2 regions of the Promicromonospora sp. NPDC052451 genome follow, and region 2 is predicted to be linked to the other one. Evidence: riboswitches for the same ligand, from Rfam matches in the RefSeq annotation. Region 2 holds a riboswitch; the other holds the start of a gene.

Region 1 (7,894 bases), on a different contig from region 2:
AGGCCACGACCCGGAAGTCCCCGAACCGCGTGGGCAGCGCTGCCTGCGCGACCCGCCGGACCCGGCCGGCCGGCGCAGGCGGAGACGACGGGGCGACGTCGGCGGCGGGGTCGTGGGCCAGACGCCACGCGACCAGGTCCGCCACCGTGAGCACCACGAGGCCCGTCTGCCGGGCGAGCTCCTCGGCCTCGGGCAGACGCATCACCGCGCCGTCGTCCCGGACGAGCTCGGCGATCGCGCCCACCTCGCCGAGGCTCGCCTGCGGTCCGCCGGCGAGCCGCACCAGGTCCACGGCGGCCTCCGTGTGCCCCGTACGCTCCAGCACGCCGCCGGGCCGCGCCCGCAACGGCAGCACGTGACCGGGCCGGATCAGGTCCCGGGGGCCGGTGGCGGGGTCGCCCAGCACCCGCAGGGTCCGCGCGCGGTCCGCGGCGGAGATCCCCGTGGTCACGCCCGTCGCGGCGTCCACCGACACCGTGTACGCCGTCGTCCTCGGGTCCTCGCTGCGCTCGACCATCAGCGGCAGACCCAGCGCGTCCGCCCGGTCCGCGGGCATCGGGGCGCACAGGTAGCCGGACGAGTGCCGCACCGTCCAGGCCACCCACTCGGGCGTGGCCGTGCTCGCAGCGAGCACCACGTCGACCTCGTTCTCCCGCCCGGCGTCGTCGGCCACCAGCACCGGGCGGCCCGCGGCCAGCTCGGCGAGAGCCTCCTCCACCGGCCCCCGTGCGACGTCCACCGCCCCTGCCGTGGGCCGCAGCGCCCCGCTCATCGCCCGGCTCCGGTCGTCGCACCGGCCGGCGTCCCGGTCCCGGCGGCCACGTCCGCCGCCCCACCCGGGACACCGCCGACCGCACCAGCCGCCAGGAGCCGCTCCACGTACTTGGCGAGCACGTCGACCTCCACGTTCACGACGTCGCCCGGGGCCAGCCCGCCGAGCGTGGTCGCGGCGAGCGTGGTGGGGATGAGCGACACCCCGAAGCCCTCGTCGGACACCCACGTGACCGTCAGCGAGACCCCGGACAGGGCGATCGAGCCCTTCTCGGCGACGTAGCGGGTCAGCGCCGCCGGCGCGGTGAACGCCAGGTCGTCCCAGCGCGGCCCGGGCGTGCGCCGGGCGAGCGTCGCCACGCCGTCCACATGGCCCTGGACCACGTGACCACCCAGGCGGCCGTGGGCCAGCAGGGCCCGCTCCAGGTTCACCCGGTCCCCGGGGGCGAGGGCGCCGAGGGACGTACGGCGCAGCGTCTCGGGCATCACCTCGGCCACGAAAGCGCCGTCGGCCACCGACGTGACGGTCAGGCACACGCCGTCGACGGCGATCGAGTCACCCGGGCGGGCGTCCGACGTGGCGAGCGGGCCGGCGACGGTCAGGACGGCGTCCGGCGCCGGCCCGCCGCCGGGGTCGCCGTCGGGCCGGACCAGCGAGACGACGGAGCCGAGCTCCTCGACGATTCCGGTGAACATCAGATCTCCTCCTCGGTGTGCCCGCCGGGGCGGCCGGCCGTACCGGGCCGGGCCCCTGCGGGGTCGGTACGACGGGCGACGAGCAGCATGTCGTCGCCCAGCCGCGTGACGTCGTGGGTGGTGAAGCGTGCGGCCTCGCCGATCGTGGTGACCCCCAGGTCGTTGACGGCCGGGGAACCCGCACCGAGCAGCACAGGGGCCACGTACGCGTGCAGCTCGTCGACGGCGTCCGCGGCCAGGAGGGCGGTCGCCAGGGCGGGGCCGCCCTCCACGAGCAGGTGCCGCACCTCGCGCCCGCCCAGCTCCCGGAGCGCGGCGTCGAGGTCGTGGGTCGCCAGGTGCAGCAGGAGGCCGCCCGGACCGCGCAGGCGGGCTCCGTCGGGCACCGTGCGGTGGCCGACGACGACCCGGAGGGGCTGGTGCTCGAAGAGGCTCCCGTCCACGGTGCGGGCCGTGAGAGCCGGGTCGTCGACGGCCACCGTCCCCGTGCCGACGGCGATCGCGTCCACCTGGGCACGGACCGCGTGCGCGTGGGCGCGGGCAGTCGCTCCGGTGATCCAGCGGCTGGTGCCGTCGGCCGCGGCGACGCGTCCGTCGAGCGACGTCGCGAGTTTGAGCGTCACGTACGGCCGCCCCGTGCGCACGGCGCGCAGCCACGGGCGCAGCAACTCCTCCCCCGCCGCGGCGAGCAGGCCCGTGGTGACCGGGATGCCCGCGGCCCGCAGGCGTCCGGCGCCGCCCATGGCCACGGGGTTGGGGTCCTCGACCGCCACGTGCACGGCGGCCACGCCGGCCTCGATCAGGGCGTCCGCGCAGGGTCCGGTGCGGCCGTGGTGGGCGCAGGGTTCCAGCGTCACGACCGCCGTCGTGCCCCGGGGGTCGACGCCGCCCGCCCGGGCGGCCGCCAGCGCGGCGGCCTCGGCGTGGGGCGTCCCGGCTCCGCGGTGGAAGCCCTCGGCGACGGTGCGGCCCGCGGCGTCCAGGAGCACGCAGCCGACGCGCGGGTTGGGGCCGTGGGCGGGGCCCTGCGCGGCGAGGTCGAGGGCCCGGCGCATCGCGGCTTCCAGGACGCGGGCGTCCGGCCCGGCCGGGCCCCGGTCCGGTGCGGAGGCCACGGGCGGCGCGGCACGTGGGCCGGTGGGCGCGGTCGAGCTGTTCTGCGACTGGGTCATGCCGTCCTTCCCGAGCGTCGGTGCTCCGGGGTCGGACGACGGGTACGCGGACGAGGACCGGACCGGTCCCGCCCGCGCGTACGGCGTCACGGCGCCGCACGTCCGCAGGACGGCCGACGCCGCACGTGCTTCCTCCCATCCGGACTTTCACCGTCGGTCCTGGAGTTCCACCAGGTCAACCGGATCCCTCCCGAAGGAACGACCCGGGTCGCGGACTGTCACCGCCGGCTCGGAATTTCACCGACCCCGGAGCACGTGTGTGCGTACTGCTGATCGCCAGCATGCCACACCTCGCGCGGCACGCGACCATGGCCTGCGTCACAGGGACGCCGGTCCCCTCGTCACCGGGGCTTCTTCCCTGGGCCCGCCCGGCCGTCGAGGTGGGCACGGCGCGCTTGGCACACTATTTTCGCGGTCAGGCACGACAGCGCGTGCCAGCCTCGTCACGCGTCAGTGGACGTGCTTGCTCGCGAGCTCGCGCAGCGTCGCGATCTCCGCCGGGATGTCCTGGGCCCCGTACACCGCCGAGCCCGCCACGAAGACGTTCGCGCCGGCGTCGGCCGCGCGCTCGATCGTGTCGCGCGACACTCCCCCGTCCACCTGGATCCACACGTCCAGCCCGGACTCGCTCACGGCCTCGCGTGCCCGCCGGATCTTGGGCAGGGTGCCCTCGATGAACGACTGGCCGCCGAAGCCGGGCTCCACGGTCATCACCAGGATCATGTCGATCTCGGCCAGCAGGTCCAGGAACGGCTCCACCGGGGTGGCCGGCCGCAGCGCGACGCCCGCACGCGACCCCAGCCGCCGCAGCTCGCGCGCCAGGCGCACGGGCGCCTGCGCGGCCTCCGCGTGGAACGTGACCGACGCCGCCCCCGCCTCGGCGAACGCCGGCGCCCACCGGTCGGGGTTCTCGATCATGAGGTGGGCGTCGAGCGGCACCGGCGACACCTTCGCGAGCCGCTCGAAGACCGGCAGCCCCAGCGTCAGGTTGGGCACGAAGTGGTTGTCCATGACGTCGACGTGGGCGTAGTCGGCGTCGGCGATCCGGCCGAGGTCGCGCTCCAGGTTCGCGAAGTCGGCGGACAGGATGCTGGGGGCGATGAGGGCTGCCATGATGCCAAGCCTAGGGCGCGCACCCCGCTGCCACGCGCCGCGCGCCACCGACGGACCGGGAGCGACGATGATCCCCGAGGTGAACTACTGGGCTGTTGTGGCGGCCACCCTGTCCACGCTGGTCGTGGGCTCGGTCTGGTACACGCCGAAGGTGTTCGGCACCCGCTGGATGCGGCTCGCCCGGGTCGACCCGAAGGCGGCGCAGGCCGCGGGCATCTGGCCCATCGTCGTGACGGTGCTGGTCAGCTTCCTGACCGCCTGGGTGCTGGCCGGTGCGGTCTACATCTCGTGGGAGTTCTACCAGGGCGGCTTCCTCTCCGCGGCCGTGGTGACCGGCGTGCTGCTCTGGATCGGGTTCACGGCGGCGCGGATGATCACGCACGACGCCTTCGAGGGCCGCCCGCCGGCCCTGACCACCCTGAACCTCGCGCACGAGCTGGTCACGGTGCTGGTCATGGCCGTGATCATCGGGGTGTGGCCGCCGGCGGGCGTCTGACCACCACGGCCTGGCCACGGCCGGGGCGGGCGGGACCGCCCCGGCCGTCACGCGGTCCGGCGCAGCAGCGTCAGGTGCATCGCGTCCGTACCGTGCACGTGCGGCCACAGCTGCACGTCGTCCCGGTCGCCCAGCGGGATCTCGGCGTCCGGGCGCACCACCGACCGCACCACGGCGGGCGCGTCCAGGCGTTCGACGTCGTCCCGGCGGCGCAGCACGTCCGCCACGACGAGCTGCGTCTCGGCCAGGTGCGGCGAGCACGTCACGTACGCCACCACTCCCCCGGGCCGGACGGCGTCCAGGGCGCTCGTCAGCAGCTCGCGCTGCAGCCCCGTCAGGGCGGCGAGGTCCGACGGCGTGCGGCGCCACCGGCTCTCCGGCCGACGGCGCAACGCGCCCAGGCCCGTGCAGGGCGCGTCGACCAGGACCCGGTCGTAGGCACCGGGCTCGTCGACGCCGACCTCGCGGCCGTCACCGGTGCGCACCTCCTCGACGGCGCCGTCCGGCAGGGCGGCCAGCGCGCCGGCGACCAGGCGGGCGCGGTGCGGGGCCACCTCGTTGGCCACGAGCCGGGCACCGCGCTGCGCGGCCAGGGCCGCCAGGAGAGCCGCCTTGCCGCCCGGGCCGGCGCACAGGTCCAGCCAGCGCGCGTCCGAGCCCTCCAGAGGGGCCGCGGCCAGGGCCAGGGCGACGAGCTGGGACCCTTCGTCCTGCACGCCCGCCAGACCCTCGCGGACTGCCGGGACGCCGGACGGGTCGGAACCCTCCAGCCGCAGCGCGGTGGGCGCCCAGCGGCCGGCGACGAGGTCGACGTCGCCCCAGGCGTTCTCGTCGGCGGCGTCCACCAGACCGGGCCGCGCCACCAGGGTGACCCGGGGTGCGGCGTTGTCGGCGGCGAGGAGGTCGCCGATCTCGTCCGCCGCGCGGCCGTTGCCGGCCAGCGCCTCGCGCAGCGCCCGGACGACCCACAGCGGGTGGGACTGGGTGGCGGCGAGGCCCGCGAGGGCGTCGGGCGCCTCCTTCTCGAGCACCGACAGCCACTCGTCCGGCGTGCGTTCCGAGACCCGGCGCAGCACCGCGTTGACCATCTGCGCCGGGCCGGCGCCGACCCGGTTGCGGGCGAGCCCCACGGTCTCCGAGACGGCGGCGTGCACGGGCACGCGCATGCCGAGGAGCTGGTGCGTCCCGAGCCGCAGCACGTCGAGCAGCGCCGGGTCCAGGCCCGGCAGCGGTCGGTCCACGCAGGTGGCCAGGATCGCGTCGTACCGCCCGCGCAGCCGTAGCGTGCCGTAGGTCAGCTCGGTGGCGAACCCGGCGTCGCGGCCGCGGATGCGCCGCTCGCGCAGCAGCGGCGGCAGCACCAGGTTGGCGTACGCGTCGGACTCGTCGACCTCGCGCAGCACGTCGAACGCCGCCGTCCGGGCGGGGTCGGTGCGCTTGCGCCGTTCGGAGGGCGCCTGGGAGGTCCGTGACCGGTCGTCGCCGCGGAACCGTGCCGCGGAGCGCTGCCGCCCCGACGCGTTGCGCCGCTCGTCACCGGCCGCGCGGCCGCCGCCGCGCGAACCGTCGCGCGAACCGCCGTGTGAACCGCCGTGCGACCCACCCCGGGAGCCGCGGCCGCCGTCGTACCCGCTCATGCGACCACGTCCGTGGCACCCGCCGTGGCGCCCTGCGCGCCGGGCGTCCCGCCCGGCGCCGCGTGCTCTGCCCGAGCGTCCAGCACGAGGCCCGCCTCGACGAGCGCCCGTCCCCCGCCGCGCGCCCAGTCGGGTGCCGGCATGGCCTTCTTGCCCACGGGCCGCACCTCGCCCAGCGCGACCGCGTGCGTGGCCGTGCCCACCAGCACCTCGCGCTTGAGCGCGCGCACCTCGCCGGCACGCAGGTCCACGACGTCGGGCCGCGGCGAGACCGGGCCGATCCCGAGGCGCGAGCCGTCGGGCAGGAGGGTCCACGCGCCGGGTGCGGGCGTGCAGCCGCGCACGAGCCGGTCGACCGCGAGCGCCGGGTCGGTCCAGGTCACCCGGGCGTCCTCCGTGGTGAGCTTGGGCGCGACGGTGATGCCGTCGGCGGGCTGGGGCTGCGGCTGGAGGGTGCCGTCCTCGAGGGCGTCGAGGCTGGCCACGAGGAGCTCGGCGCCGGAGACGGCGAGGCGGGCGAGGAGGTCGCCGGAGGTGTCGGTGGGCCGGATGGTCTCGGTGGTGGTGCCGAGCACGGGGCCGGTGTCCATGCCCTCGTCGAGCAGGAAGGTGGTGGCTCCGGTGATCTCGTCGCCGGCGATGACGGCGCGCTGCACGGGGGCGGCGCCGCGCCAGGCGGGCAGCACGGAGAAGTGCAGGTTGACCCAGCCGAGGCGGGGTACGGCCAGGACGGCGGGGCGCAGGATGTGGCCGTAGGCGACCACGGGCGCGGCGTCGATGTCCAGGTCGCGCAGGCGGGCGACGAACTCGTCGCCGCGGGGGGTGTCGGTGATGACCGGGATCCCGGCCTCCTCGGCCCGGGCGCGCACGGGGCTCGGGGTGAGCTTGCGCCCGCGGCCCGACGGCGCGTCGGCGCGGGTCAGGACGGCGACCACCTCGTGGCGGGAGCGCAGGAGGGCGTCGAGCGAGGCGACTGCGGGTTCGGGGGTTCCGGCGAAGAGAAGACGCACCGGGTCAGTCTAGGTGTGCGGGGTGACCGGGGCGGCGCGACCGGGCACGGGCCGGGGTGTCCGTGCCCGGTCGCGGCGCGGGTACGCGGGCCCGGTGCGGCGGGTGCGGTGCGGCGGGTGCGGGTGATTCGCCCGTCGCGACACCGGTGCGCGCAAGGACGGTCCCTGCCGGGACACAGTCGGGTACCACGTTCCCGGTCACAGGAGGGCCCGCATGCGCCGTCACGAGGATCCGACCGGTCGCCGGGCTGCTGCCCGGGCCGGGTACCGCGCGCTGCTCGGCGTGCCCCTGGTGGCGCTCTGCGCCGTCCTGCCGGCGGGCTGCGGGGCGGACGCCCCGGCGCCGCCGGGCCAGGACATCGGCGGAGCGGGTTTCGCCGAGGTGCTCGCCCTGCCCGCGCCGACGGCCGACTACGCCTGGTACCCGGAGTCGGTCACGGCCGCCCTCCCGTCGGTCCGGTACGTCGACGTGGGCGAGGCGCACGCCTCCGAGCTGGCGGCCATGGGCCGATTCACGGACTGGGCGCAGGGCACGCCGGAGGACCCGAGCCGGGCGATGATCGACCTGCGGTTCGAGGTGGACGAGGTCGTCGACTCGCTGGGTGACCTGGGGCTGGAGGGCCGAGCCGTCACCGTGCACGTGGGCGTGGACGGCCGGGCCGACGTCGAGCGGGTGGCCGAGGAGCTGGTCGCGCTCGACGACGTGGTGCTGTTCCTGACGCACGTCGGCCCCGAACCGTGGCCGCCACCGGAGTGGGTCATCGTGTTCGACGGCGCGTTCCTGGGCGACGTGCACGACGACGGCACGCTGACCTGGCCGGTCGCGGACGCCATCGCGGCTGCCGGGCCGGGTGACTCCCGCCCGGAGGCTGATGTGGCCACCCTCGACGACCTGCGGGCCGCGGCGCCGTCCGACCTCGTCGTCGACGTCGCCGGGGGCTGATCCGTCCTAGCCGGCCACCGGGAGCCCGAGGGCGCGCAGGTCGCGCCGCAGGGCGC
Region 2 (7,894 bases):
GCCCCGAACTTCGGCGACAGGCTGAGCACCAGCGCACCGACCGCGGCCACCCAGTAGGCCGCGGTCGAGTACACGCGGGACGCCGCCATGACGCCGATGTTCTCCGCGTACGTCGTGGTGCCGGAGCCACCGCCGAGACCGGCGAGCGTCGTGGCCACGCCGTCCGCGAGCAGCGCCCGACCGGTGAGCCGGTCGTAGTCCCGCCCGGTCATGGCGGCCACCGACTTCACGTGGCCCACGTTCTCGGCGACGAGCACGAGCACCACCGGGAGGAACAGGCCGAGCACGGCCGGGTCGAACGACGGGGCCACGAAGTGCGGCAGGCCGACCCAGCCGGCCTGATCGACCTTCGTGAAGTCGACCTCGCCGCGCACCGCGGCGAACGCATAGCCGATCGCCACGCCCAGCAGGATGGCGAGGCGGCCGAGCAGACCCCGGAACAGGACCTGGATCAGGATGATCGAGCCGAGGGTCACGACGGCGGTGAGGGGGGCCTCCTTGAAGTTGCCCCACGCCGCCGGCGCCAGGTTGAGCCCGATGAGCGCGACGATGACGCCCGTGACCACGGGCGGCATGGCCGCCTGGATCCAGCGCGGGCCCGCGAAGTGCACCACCGCGCCGATGATCGCCAGCAGCACGCCGGTGGCGAGGATGCCGCCGATCGCGACGGACTGGCCGCCCGACGCCGTGGCCGCCAGGATCGGCGCGATGAACGCGAAGCTCGACCCCAGGTAGCTCGGCAGCCGGTTGCCCGTGATCAGCAGGAACGTGATGGTGCCGAGCGCCGAGAAGAAGAGCGTGGTCCCAGGGTCGAACCCGGTGAGCACCGGCACCAGGAACGTGGCGCCGAACATCGCGACGATGTGCTGCAGACCGATCCCGACGGTGCGCGGCCAGCTCAGGCGCTCGTCGGGGGCGACCACCTCGCCCGGGGTGATGCGGGTGCCGTCACCGTGCAGCTTCCAGCCGAGTCGCATCGCTGTTGTCCTTGATCTCGCGGGGCGTCAGTGTCGCGCGGATCTTACCGGCCCACCCCGGTCGAGAACGGCCGGCCCCGGTCAGCAGGTGCTGCTGCGGTACTCGCTGATCACCTCGTCCGGGACCGGCGGCGGGCAGAGGAACCGGGCGTAGCGCTCGTCGTCGTCCACGTACCGCTTGAGCCAGGCGATGCTGTAGCGGGCGATCGTGGTGTCGGGCACGGTGGGCGCGGAGTGGTCCGCGTCGCGCAGCTCCAGGTACGCCTTGTCGCCGTCGGCCGGGAGCGTGTCGTAGAACCGCTCGGCGTGCCGGCGCACCGGCGCGATGACGTCGTCCTCGGCACCGATGACCAGGGTGGGCGTGGTGACCTCCGGGAACGTCTTGTCGGCGCTCCAGGGGGCCAGCGGGATCGCGGCGCGCAGCGCCGGGTCGTCCTTGGCGGCCTCCAGGCTGCCGCCGCCACCCATCGAGTGGCCCATGACGGCGAGCCGGGCGGGGTCGATCCTGTCCGCCACCGCCGTGTCCGCGAGCTGCGCCAGCGCGGCCCGGAGCTGGTCGCCGCGGCGCGGGGGCGCGTCGGCGGTGCTGATCGTGTCGATCGTGAGCACGACGAAGCCCTGCGAGGCCAGGCGCGGCCCGAGCCAGGCGACGGCGGCCTGCGAGGAGCTGTACCCGGGGGCAACGGCGACCGCGCCGAACGTGCCCTCGGACGTGTCCGTGGGGTAGTAGACGGTGCCGCCGCCGAAACCCTCGGCCTCGGCCCGGGTCACGACGAGCGTGGCGACGTCGAACGGGCCACGCGGTGCCTCGATGCTCTGCTCGGTCGGGTCGGGCCCGCGCTGGTGGTCGCCCTCGGCGACGGCCACGGGGACCGCGGCGAGGGTTCCGGCGGCGAGGACGGACGCCGCGAGCGCGGCCCGGACGGCACGAGAAAAGCCACGAGAAAAGCTCTGCATGAACCCTCCCAGGTCGGTGTCGGGGCCCACGCCCCGGCACCGACCCTAGGAAGGTTTCTCTCACCCGGCCTCCCGGGCGGGTGATCCGCGGCCGGCTCAGCCGAGCTGGCGGCGCACCTCGCGGGCGAACAGGTCCAGGTGGTCCAGGTCGGCCAGGTCCAGGACCTGCAGGTAGACGCGCTGGACACCCTCCGCCTCCAGGGCCTTCAGCCGGTCCACCGCCTCGGCGACGGTCCCGGCGATGCCGTGCTCGCGCAGCTCGGCGGGCTCGCGCCCGATGGCGGCCGCGCGTCGCGTGAACTCGGCCTCGTCCTGCCCGACGGCGGCGACGAGCGCCACCGACTGGACGATGGATCCGGGGTCGCGACCGGCGTCGGACAGGGCCTTCTCGACCACCTTGATGCGCGCGCCGATCCCGCTGATCTCCGGGAAGGACTGGTTGTACTCGTCGCCGTAGCGCGCCGCCAGGGCGGGCGTGCGGCGCGGGCCGCCGCCGCCGACCAGCACCGGGATCCTGGCCTGCACGGGCTTGGGCAGCGCCGGCGAGTCGGTGATCTGGTAGTGCTCACCGGAGAAGGAGAACTTCTCGCCGACGGGCGTGCCCCAGAGGCCGGTGACGACGGCGAGCTGCTCCTCCAGGATGCCGAAGCGCTTCTCGGGGAACGGGATGCCGTAGGCGCTGTGCTCGGCGGCGTACCAGCCGGTGCCGAGGCCGAGCTCGACGCGCCCGCCGGACATCTGGTCCACCTGGGCCACCTGGATGGCCAGCACGCCGGGGTGCCGGAACGTGGCCGACGACACGAGCGTGCCGAGCCGCACGGTCGACGTCTCCCGGGCGAGGCCGGCGAGCGTGACCCAGGAGTCGGTGGGCCCGGGCAGACCCTCGCGGCCCATGGCCAGGTAGTGGTCGGAGCGGAAGAAGGCGCTGAAGCCCAGTCGCTCGGTCGCCTGGGCGACGGCGAGCTGGTCGTCGTAGGTCGCGCCCTGCTGGGGCTCGGTGAAGATGCGCAGGTCGAGTGTCACGTCTCGCAGACTACGCTCACCCCGTGACCGGGATCCGCTGGGGCAGCCTCGCCACCGTCGTGGGCGGTGGGCTGATCTTCCTCGTGTGCCTGCTGGGCGTCGTGCTCGGTCATCCGTGGGCCGCCGTCCCCGGGGTGCTCGCGCTGCTCATGGCCGTGCGCGAGGTGCGCTACCTGCGCAGACTCCGGTCGGGCAAGATCCCGTCCCAGGAAAATTAGCGTCGCGCAGGTCACGGTTTGCTCAAGGAGTCTTCACGGGGCTCGGGGGGCACGCGGTAGCCTGCCTGGCATGACCGCCGTCCGTACCCACACGCACGCGCAGGCTGTCGACGCTGCGGTGGACCTGTTCACTCGGCAGGGGTACGAGGGAACCACCGTCGAGGAGATCGCCGACGCCGCCAAGGTGAGCCGCGCGACGTTCTTCCGCCGCTTCCGCTCCAAGGAGGACGTGGTCTTCGCCGACCACGAGCTGCTGCTGGAGGAGGTGGTGGTCATGCTGGCCGCCACCCGGCCCGACGCCCGGGCCAGCGAGGAGTCGGGGCACGACCTGGGCCGCGCCTGGGACCCCGACGTGGACCCGTACCTCGAGGTGTGCCGCGCGGCGCGCATGGTGTTCGACCACCACGTGGGCCAGCGCGAGACGTCGCTCGCGCGCTACGCCCTGCTGCAGCAGGTCCCGGCGCTGCGCGACCGGGAGCTCATCACGACGCACCGCTACGAGCGGGCGTTCACGCACTACCTGCGCGACACCCTGCCGCCGGAGCGGTCGGCCTCCACGGCGTCGATCGCGTTCGCGGCGTCCGTGGTCGCGGTGCACAACGCGATCCTGCGACGCTGGCTGCGCACGCCGTCGCTCGACCTGCGCCCCGAGCTGGAGGAGGCGTTCGCCGACCTGCGGCGAGCCGCCGTCCTCGGCACCTCGGCCAGCCCGCTGGCCGCCGACGGCGCCCCCGCGTCGCGGCGCGTGGTCGTCACCGTGGTGGAGGGGGTGGCCGGGCCCGACGAGGTGGCCCGCGCCGTCCGCGACGCCCTGGTCTGACCGGTCCGGCCCGTGTGGCGCACCGGACATCCCGGGCCCGTTCCCGGGGGAATGCACCCGTGGCATCCTGTGTTCCGCTAGAGATCGTGCAGCAGCAGTTGCACACGTGCTCCGGGGTCGGTGAAATTCCGAGCCGGCGGTGATAGTCCGCGACCCGGGTCGTTCCTTCGGGAGGGACCTGGTTGACCTGGTGAGATTCCAGGACCGACGGTGAAAGTCCGGATGGGAGGAAGCACGTGCGGCGCGCTCCGCCGACCCCTCGGGGTCCCGGCACCGTGCCGTCGTCGGCGCCGTCGTGGCGCGCCGGCCCTCACCCCGGAGTCCCCGTGTGCGGACTTCGGAGAGGGAAAGAGACATGGACTGGTTCCGCGCCGCCTACGACGCGACGTTCCTGGTCGGCGACCAGCAGATCTACTGGCGCGAGGTCATCGGCAACCTGTTCGGCCTGGCCTCCGCCCTGGGCGGGCTGCGGCGCAAGGTGTGGGCCTGGCCGGTGGGCATCGTCGGCAACGTCGTGCTCTTCACCGTCTTCATGGGCTCCTGGTTCGGCGAGACGGGCCGCGCCGACATGCTGGGCCAGGCCGGGCGTCAGATCATGTTCATCGCCGTCTCGGTCTACGGCTGGTACCGCTGGCGGCAGACGCAGCGGACTGGCGGCGTGGGCACCGTGGCCGTGCACCCGGCCTGGGCCTCCTGGCGGGCCCGCGTCGGCCTGGTCACCGGGATGCTCGCCGGGACCCTGCTCCTGACCCCGCTGTTCCGCGCCCTCGGCTCGTACGAGCCGGTGTGGGCCGACGCCTGGATCTTCACGGGCTCCGTGCTCGCCACCTACGGCATGGCCAAGGGCTGGGTCGAGTTCTGGCTGATCTGGGTGGCCGTCGACCTGGTGGGCGTACCTCTGCTCTTCTCCGCCGGGTACTGGGCGACCGCGCTGATGTACGTGATCTACGGCGTGTTCACCCTGGTCGGGTTCTTCGCGTGGTGGCGCATCAGCCGGCGGGAGGGCACGGCGCACAGCGCCGTCGCCGCGCCTGCCTGACCGCTGACCCCGGCCCTGACCCCGATCGCGTACCGTCGGCGCTCGTGAACGCACAGGGGCGTACGGCACGGGTCGGGATCGTCGGATCGGGCTTCCGCGCCCGAACGGTGCTGCGCGTACTGCACGCGCTGCCGGGACGCTTCGAGGTGGCGGGCGTGGCCACGCGCAACGCGGCGGACCGGGAGGCGCTCTCCGCCGGCGGCCTGCCGGCGGCCGGGCTCCCCGGCCTTCCCGCGCCTGCCTGGGCCACGGTCTCCGAGCTGCTGGCCGCCGGCCGCCCCGACCTCGTCGTGCTCACCCTGCCCGCGGGCCCCGCCCAGCCCGTGGTCCGCGACCTCGCCGCCGCGGGTGTCCCCGTGCTCACGGAGACGCCCGCGGCGGGCACCGTCGAAGAGCTTGCCACCCTGCAGCGGCTCGTGGACGACGGCGCCTGCGTGCACGTGGCCGAGCAGTACCACCTGGAACCGCTGATCGGCGCACAGCTCGCGGTCGCGGCGTCGGGCCGGCTCGGCACCGTGACCGACGCGCACGTCGCCGTGGCCCACGACTACCACGGCATCAGCGTGCTGCGGCGGGCGCTGGGCATCGGCTTCGACGACGCCGTGATCACCGCCCGGCGCGACGCGCGCCGCGTGCTGCCGAGCCCCAGCCGTGCGGACGACCCCGAAGACCGTGCCCTGGTCGACACGGTTCACGCGACCGCCTGGCTGGACTTCGGCGACCGGCTCGGCACCTACGAGTTCGACGACGTGCAGTACCGCTCGTGGGTCCGCTCCCCCACGCTCCTGGTCCGTGGCGAACGGGGCGAGCTGCGCGACGACGTGGTACGTCACGTGGGCCCGGACGGCCTGCCGCGGCACGCCACGCTGGAGCGGGTGGCCGCGGGCGGCGCCGGCAGCCACGAGGGCATGTTCCTGCGCGGGTACACGCTCGACGGCGAGTGGCTGTACCGCAATGCGTTCCGCCCGGCCCGCCTGCCCGACGACGAGCTGTCGATCGCCCGCCTCGTCGCCGCGATGGCCGACCACGTGCTGGACGGCGCTCCGTCGCCGTACTCCGTGGCCGAGGCGGCACAGGACCAGTACCTCCAGCTCGCCGTACGGCGGGCCGCGGCGTCGGGCGAGCGGGTCCGTACGAGCCCGCAGCCGTGGGCGCACGGACGGGTCTGCCGGCACGCGGGCTGACCCTCCGGCGCGGTCCGGACAGCCCGGCACCCCCAACCCTCAATGAGACGCCGTATCGCTTGACCTGAGATCCGGTACCGGAGCACCATGGAGGCATGACTCAGACTCCCGGGGTGACGGCGCCCGCCTACGACGTCTCGCAACCGCTCGACATCGACTTCGCCGGCGCCTTCGCCGACGTCACGGAGGAGGAGCGGGCCTGGCAGCTCGCCGTCCGCCGGTTCGTGCAGGACGAGGTCCTGCCCGTCATCGACGGCTACTGGGAGCGGTACGAGGTCCCCATGGACCTGGTCAAGCGCATGGCCGAGCTGGACTTCCTGCGCGACGGCGTGGACGTGCCCGGCTTCCCGAAGGTCTCGAAGATGGCCGAGGGCCTGGCCGCGATGGAGATGTCCCGCGGTGACGGCTCCGTGACCACGATCTGCGGCGTGCAGGGCGGCCTGGCGCTGCGCTCGATCGTGATGCTCGGCTCCGACGAGCAGGTCGAGAAGTACGCCGGGCCCATGGCCCGCGGCGAGATCCTGGGCGCGTTCGCGCTGACCGAGCCCACGCACGGCTCGGACTCCGTGGGCCTGGAGACCTCCGCCGTCCAGGAGACGCGCGACGGCGTCGAGGGCTACGTGATCAACGGCGAGAAGAAGTGGATCGGCTTCGGCTCGATCGGCGACATCTCGGTGGTCTGGGCCCGTGGCGAGGACGGCCAGGTGCACGGCTACATCGTTCCCCAGGACACCCCGGGCTACGAGGCGACGACCATCCAGGGCAAGGTCTCGCTGCGCGCGATCCACCAGGCGCACATCGTGCTGAACGACGTGTTCGTCCCGGCCGAGAACCTGCTGCCGAAGGCGCGCTCCTTCAAGGACACCGGCCGTGTGCTGTTCGCGACCCGCCTCGGCGTGGCCTGGGGCGCCGTCGGGCAGGCCATCGCCTGCTACGAGGCCGCCGTGGCCTACTCGCAGCAGCGCGCGCAGTTCGGCCGCCCGCTCGCGGCGAGCCAGATGGTGCAGGAGCGGCTGACCAAGATGCTGTCGATCCTCACGCAGATGCAGCTCCTGGTGAAGCAGATGACGCGGCTCGACGAGGCCGAGCAGCTCACCGGCCCGCAGGCGTCGCTCGCCAAGTACACGTGCACGCGCGGCGCGCGCGAGATCGCGGCGATCGCCCGCGACCTGCTCGGCGGCAACGGCATCCTGCTGGAGAACCGGGTGGCGCGGCACTTCGCCGACATCGAGGCCCTGCACACCTACGAGGGCACCGAGAGCATGCAGGCCCTCATCATCGGCCGCGAGATCACGGGTACCAGCGCCTTCGCCTGAGCCCTCCGCGCGGAGGCAGGGTAGGGGAAACCCGAGACCCGGGCCGTGGGGTGACGGCATGTCGCGCAGCCTGCGCGTCCGCCTAGTGTCGTGCCCATGACCAGCGATGACGGCCCACCCCGCACCCTCGCGGACCACGTCGCCCCCGCACTCACCTCCGGGGCGGCGTTCTTCCAGGCCCCGTACCACCCCGCGACCCGGCGCGCCGTCGCCGCGCTGGCCGTGGGGTGGGTCTGGCACCTGACCGCAGGCCTCGCCCTGTGGATCCTCGTCCTGGTCTCGTCGGGGCTGGTCCCCGCCCTGGGTGTCGGAGTGCCGCTCCTCGCCCTCGGGCTCCTGCTCGCGCGGCGGTTCGGCACG

Evidence for each region. A riboswitch is a leader RNA that binds a small molecule or an ion and turns the genes downstream of it on or off. The one in region 2 is predicted to bind FMN.
Region 1: another riboswitch for FMN. It lies ahead of ribD (bifunctional diaminohydroxyphosphoribosylaminopyrimidine deaminase/5-amino-6-(5-phosphoribosylamino)uracil reductase RibD); the one in region 2 lies ahead of pnuC (nicotinamide riboside transporter PnuC).

Annotation. Positions count from the first base shown of each region.
Region 1 is NZ_JBIUAP010000003.1:388,334-396,227, reverse strand. Features, by position in the region: gene ribB (3,4-dihydroxy-2-butanone-4-phosphate synthase) at 1-772, opposite strand, end outside; gene ACIG47_RS07485 (riboflavin synthase) at 769-1,467, opposite strand; gene ribD (bifunctional diaminohydroxyphosphoribosylaminopyrimidine deaminase/5-amino-6-(5-phosphoribosylamino)uracil reductase RibD) at 1,467-2,639, opposite strand; FMN riboswitch at 2,761-2,898, opposite strand; gene rpe (ribulose-phosphate 3-epimerase) at 3,090-3,752, opposite strand; gene ACIG47_RS07470 (DUF1761 domain-containing protein) at 3,820-4,248, shown strand; gene ACIG47_RS07465 (RsmB/NOP family class I SAM-dependent RNA methyltransferase) at 4,296-5,885, opposite strand; gene fmt (methionyl-tRNA formyltransferase) at 5,882-6,895, opposite strand; gene ACIG47_RS07455 (hypothetical protein) at 7,110-7,838, shown strand; gene ACIG47_RS07450 (HAD family hydrolase) at 7,845-7,894, opposite strand, start outside.
Region 2 is NZ_JBIUAP010000009.1:89,111-97,004, reverse strand. Features, by position in the region: gene ACIG47_RS17000 (uracil-xanthine permease family protein) at 1-977, opposite strand, end outside; gene ACIG47_RS16995 (serine aminopeptidase domain-containing protein) at 1,059-1,934, opposite strand; gene ACIG47_RS16990 (LLM class F420-dependent oxidoreductase) at 2,031-2,957, opposite strand; gene ACIG47_RS16985 (hypothetical protein) at 2,981-3,175, shown strand; gene ACIG47_RS16980 (helix-turn-helix domain-containing protein) at 3,246-3,995, shown strand; FMN riboswitch at 4,098-4,235, shown strand; gene pnuC (nicotinamide riboside transporter PnuC) at 4,351-5,034, shown strand; gene ACIG47_RS16970 (Gfo/Idh/MocA family protein) at 5,079-6,218, shown strand; gene ACIG47_RS16965 (acyl-CoA dehydrogenase family protein) at 6,314-7,534, shown strand; gene ACIG47_RS16960 (histidine kinase) at 7,631-7,894, shown strand, end outside.